One region of the Ramlibacter algicola genome, then DNA from elsewhere that is predicted to be linked to it. Evidence: riboswitches for the same ligand, from Rfam matches in the RefSeq annotation. Region 1 holds a riboswitch; the other holds the start of a gene.

Region 1 (2,197 bases):
CACCACGCGGTAGCCTTCCATCGCGGCCTGCAGGGCGTTGATCGGGTCGATCTCGGTGACCCACACCTGCGCCGACAGCGCGCGCAGCGCCTGCGCCGAGCCCTTGCCCACGTCGCCGTAGCCGGCCACCAGCGCGACCTTGCCGGCCACCATGACGTCAGTTGCGCGCTTGATGCCGTCGACCAGCGACTCGCGGCAGCCGTACAGGTTGTCGAACTTGCTCTTGGTGACGGAGTCGTTGACGTTGATCGCGCGGAACTTCAGCAGGCCCTTGTTGGCCATGTCGATCAGGCGGTGCACGCCGGTCGTGGTTTCCTCGGTCACGCCGAGGATTTCCTTCGCCTTGCGCGAGTACCAGGTCGGGTCTTCCTTGAGCTTCCTGCGGATCGCCGCGTGGAGGATGCGCTCCTCTTCCGACGAGTGCGTGTCGATCAGCGACAGGTCCTGCTCGCAGCGCTGGCCCAGGTGCATCAGCAGCGTCGCGTCGCCGCCGTCGTCCAGGATCATGTTCGGGCCTTCGCCGTCGGTGCCCTTGGCGCCGAAGTCGAAGATGCGGTGCGTGTAGTCCCAGTACTCTTCCAGCGTCTCGCCCTTGACGGCGAACACCGGCGTGCCGGCAGCGGCGATGGCCGCGGCGGCGTGGTCCTGGGTGGAGAAGATGTTGCACGAGGCCCAGCGCACCTGCGCGCCCAGCGCCTGCAGCGTCTCGATCAGCACCGCGGTCTGGATCGTCATGTGCAGCGAGCCGGTGATGCGCGCGCCCTTCAGGGGCTGGCTCCTGGCGTATTCCTCGCGGATCGCCATCAGGCCCGGCATCTCGGTCTCGGCGATCTTGATTTCCTTGCGGCCCCAGTCGGCGAGCGACAGGTCGGCGATGACGCAATCCTGCGTCGCGGTGTTCTTGAGAACGGCGTTCATGGTGGCTCCAGTTCGATGGTGTCAGCCACTGCCGGCGCGGACTCACCACACGTGGACAGTGGGTGAGCGTCGTTGCGAAGGTTTCCGAGCCTCACGCCGTGCGGCGCTGCAACGCTCCTCGGATGGCGGCGATTATACGGAAGGGTTCCCGTCGAGCCGCTCCGTCCCCGGCTGCGCACGGCGTGCGGTACAACCGCCGGATGGCCACCGAATCCCTGTTCACCTCCCCCATCGATCCCATGCTGGCCAAGATCGCCGAAGCGCTGCCCGAGGCGGAGGGCTTTCTCTTCGAGCCCAAGTGGGATGGCTTTCGCGCCATCGTCTTCCGCGACACGACCGGCGTGCGCATCCAGAGCCGCGACCTGAAGGCGCTCAACCGCTACTTCCCCGAGCTGGAGAAGGTGCTGGCCGAGCAGTTGCCCAAGGGCTGCATCCTCGACGGCGAGATCGTGGTCGCGGGTCCGCAGGGCCTGGACTTCGACGCGCTGCAGCAGCGCATCCATCCGGCGGCCTCGCGCATCGGCAAGCTGGCGAAGGAAACGCCGGCCGGCTTCGTCGCCTTCGACCTGCTCGCCGCCGGCGGCAAGTCGGTGATGGACCTGCCGCAGCAGGAGCGCCGCCAGCGCCTCGAAAGCCTGCTCAAGTCCGCGAAGCCGCCGCTGCGCCTGACGCCCGTGACGACCGATCGCGCGCTGGCGCAGGACTGGCTGCAGCGCTTCGAAGGCGCCGGGCTCGACGGCGTGATGGCCAAGCCCGTCGATGCGAAGTACCAGCCGGGCAAGCGCACGATGTTCAAGATCAAGCACGCGCGCACCGTCGACTGCGTGGTCGCGGGGTTCCGTTGGTACAAGGACACGCAGGATGCGGTCGGCTCGCTGTTGCTCGGGCTGTACGACGAGTCCGGGCAATTGCAGCACGTGGGCGTGACGTCGTCGTTCACGATGGCGCGCCGCCGCGAACTGGTGGAGGAACTCGCGCCGATGCGCGAGAACGCGATGGCCGACCATCCCTGGCGCGAGTGGGCGCAGGCCAGCGTCGGCGACGCCGACCGCATGCCGGGTGCGAAGAGCCGCTGGAGCGGCGCCAAGGACCTCGCGTGGGAGCCGCTGCGCCCCGAGCGCGTGTGCGAAGTGAAGTACGACCACCTGCAGGGCCGCCGCTTCCGCCATGCGACCACCTTCCTGCGCTGGCGCGACGACAAGCCCGCGGCCGAGTGCCGCTACGACCAGCTCGAAGTGGCGACGCCGTTCGAGCTGAAGCAGGTCTTCGCTCCGGAGCC
Region 2 (2,197 bases), 3.5 Mb from region 1:
CGCCTCCTGCTGCTTCTTCTCTTCCTCGATGTAGGGAATGAGGTGGGCGACGGCCTGCTTCATCACGCGGGCCGACTTCACCACCTGCGGCAGGAACATCTTGCCCTGGCCGAACAGGTCGCCCACGATGTTCATCCCGTCCATCAGCGGGCCCTCGATGACGTGCAGCGGGCGGCCCTTGGCGGCCAGCACCTTCTGGTACATCTCCTCGGTGTCGGGAACGATGTGGTCGGTGATGCCGTGCACCAGCGCGTGCGCCAGCCGCTGCTCCACCGGCAGCTGGCGCCATTCGTTCTTCTTGCCTTCGTCCTTGGCAGCGCCCTTGGCGCTCTCCGCGATCTCCACCAGCCGCTCGCCCGCGTCCTTGCGGCGATTGAGCACGACGTCCTCGACGCGCTCGCGCAGCGTGGGTTCGACGTCGTCGTAGACGCCCACCATGCCGGCGTTGACGATGCCCATGTCCATGCCCGCCTTGATCGCGTGGTACAGGAACACGGTGTGGATCGCCTCGCGCACCGGGTCGTTGCCACGGAACGAGAAGCTCACGTTCGACACCCCGCCGCTCACCTTCGCGCCGGGCAGGTTCTGCTTGATCCAGGTCGTCGCGTTGATGAAGTCGACGGCGTAGTTGTCGTGCTCCTCGATGCCGGTGGCGATCGCGAAGATGTTGGGGTCGAAGATGATGTCCTCGGGCGGGAAGTCCACTTCGTCGACCAACATGCGGTAGGCGCGCTCGCAGATCCGGATCTTGCGTTCGTAGCTGTCGGCCTGGCCCTGCTCGTCGAACGCCATCACGACGGCCGCGGCGCCATACCGCTTGACCAGCGTGGCCTGCCGCTTGAACTCGGCTTCGCCTTCCTTCAGCGAGATCGAGTTCACGATGCCCTTGCCCTGCAGGCAACGCAGGCCGGCCTCGATCACCTCCCACTTGGAGCTGTCGACCATGACCGGCACGCGCGCGATGTCGGGCTCGCTGGCGATCAGGTTGAGGAAACGCACCATGGCCGCCTTGCTGTCCAGCATGGCTTCGTCCATGTTGACGTCGATGACCTGGGCGCCGTTCTCGACCTGCTGGCGCGCGACCGCCAATGCCTCTTCGAACTGGCCGGCCAGGATCAGCCGCGCGAACGCTTTCGATCCGGTGACGTTGGTGCGCTCGCCGACGTTGACGAACAGCGAACCGGGGCCGATCGAGACGGGCTCGAGGCCGGCGAGTTTCAGCGGGGGAACGGGAGAAGTCATCAGCTCACCTGGATGCATGCGGCGGGGCCGCGATCGGTGAGCGTCGTTGGGATCCCGAGCCTGACGCCGGCATGGAAACCGGCGCTGCAACGCCCCTCGGGATGCGTCATTTTACCGACAGCCCACCGGTCGCAGAATCGCAGCATGACGTCCCGCCGTTCCCTGCTCACCGCCGCGCTGGCCGCGGCCGCCCTGCCCAGCTTCGCGCAATCCGCCGACAAGGCCCCGTTTCGCATCCTGGTCGGCTTCCCGCCGGGCGGCGGCACGGACGCGATCGCGCGCACGCTGGGCGAGAAGCTCAAGGACCTGCTGGGCCAGCCGGTGCTGGTCGACAACCGCGCGGGCGCGGGTGGCCAGATCGCCGCGCAGGCGCTGAAGGCGGCGCAGCCCGACGGGCACACCGTGTTCCTGTCGCACGACCACACGATCTCGATCCTGCCGCTGGTGACGAAGAGCCCCGGCTTCGATCCCGCGCGCGACTTCGTCGCCGTCGCCGGCTTCGCCACCTTCGTGAATGCGCTGGCGCTGTCGGGCGGCACGCCTGCACGGACGATGCAGGAGTACGTCGCCTGGGTGCGCAGCCAGGGCGGCAAGGGCAACGTGGGCGTTCCCGCACCGGCGTCGGTGCCCGAGTTCCTCGTCAAGGTGATCGGGCAAAAGTGGAAGCTGGACCTGCAGGCCGCGCCCTACCGCGGCAGCGCGCCGATGATGGCCGACATGCTGGGCAACCAGATCGGCGCCGGCATCGGCTCGATTCCCGACTTCATCGAGAACCACAGGGCCGGCAAGATCCGCGTCGTCGCGGTGATGGGAACGGACCGCCAGGCTGCCGTGCCGGACGCGCCGACCTTCTCCGAGCTGGGCCTGCCCGGCTTCGAGGACGTGCCGTACTACGGCCTGTTCGCGCCCGCGAGCACGCCGCAAGCCACCATCGACCGTATCGGCGAGGCCGTGG

Evidence for each region. Region 1 has a riboswitch for S-adenosylhomocysteine ahead of ahcY (adenosylhomocysteinase). Riboswitches for the same ligand answer to the same signal wherever they lie in the genome.
Region 2: another riboswitch for S-adenosylhomocysteine. It lies ahead of metH (methionine synthase); the one in region 1 lies ahead of ahcY (adenosylhomocysteinase).

The regions. Positions count from the first base shown of each region.
Region 1 is NZ_JAEDAO010000001.1:3,940,942-3,943,138, forward strand. It holds gene ahcY (adenosylhomocysteinase) at 1-918, opposite strand, end outside; S-adenosyl-L-homocysteine riboswitch at 976-1,044, opposite strand; gene I8E28_RS19335 (ATP-dependent DNA ligase) at 1,119-2,197, shown strand, end outside.
Region 2 is NZ_JAEDAO010000001.1:488,906-491,102, reverse strand. It holds gene metH (methionine synthase) at 1-1,242, opposite strand, end outside; S-adenosyl-L-homocysteine riboswitch at 1,274-1,346, opposite strand; gene I8E28_RS02375 (Bug family tripartite tricarboxylate transporter substrate binding protein) at 1,387-2,197, shown strand, end outside.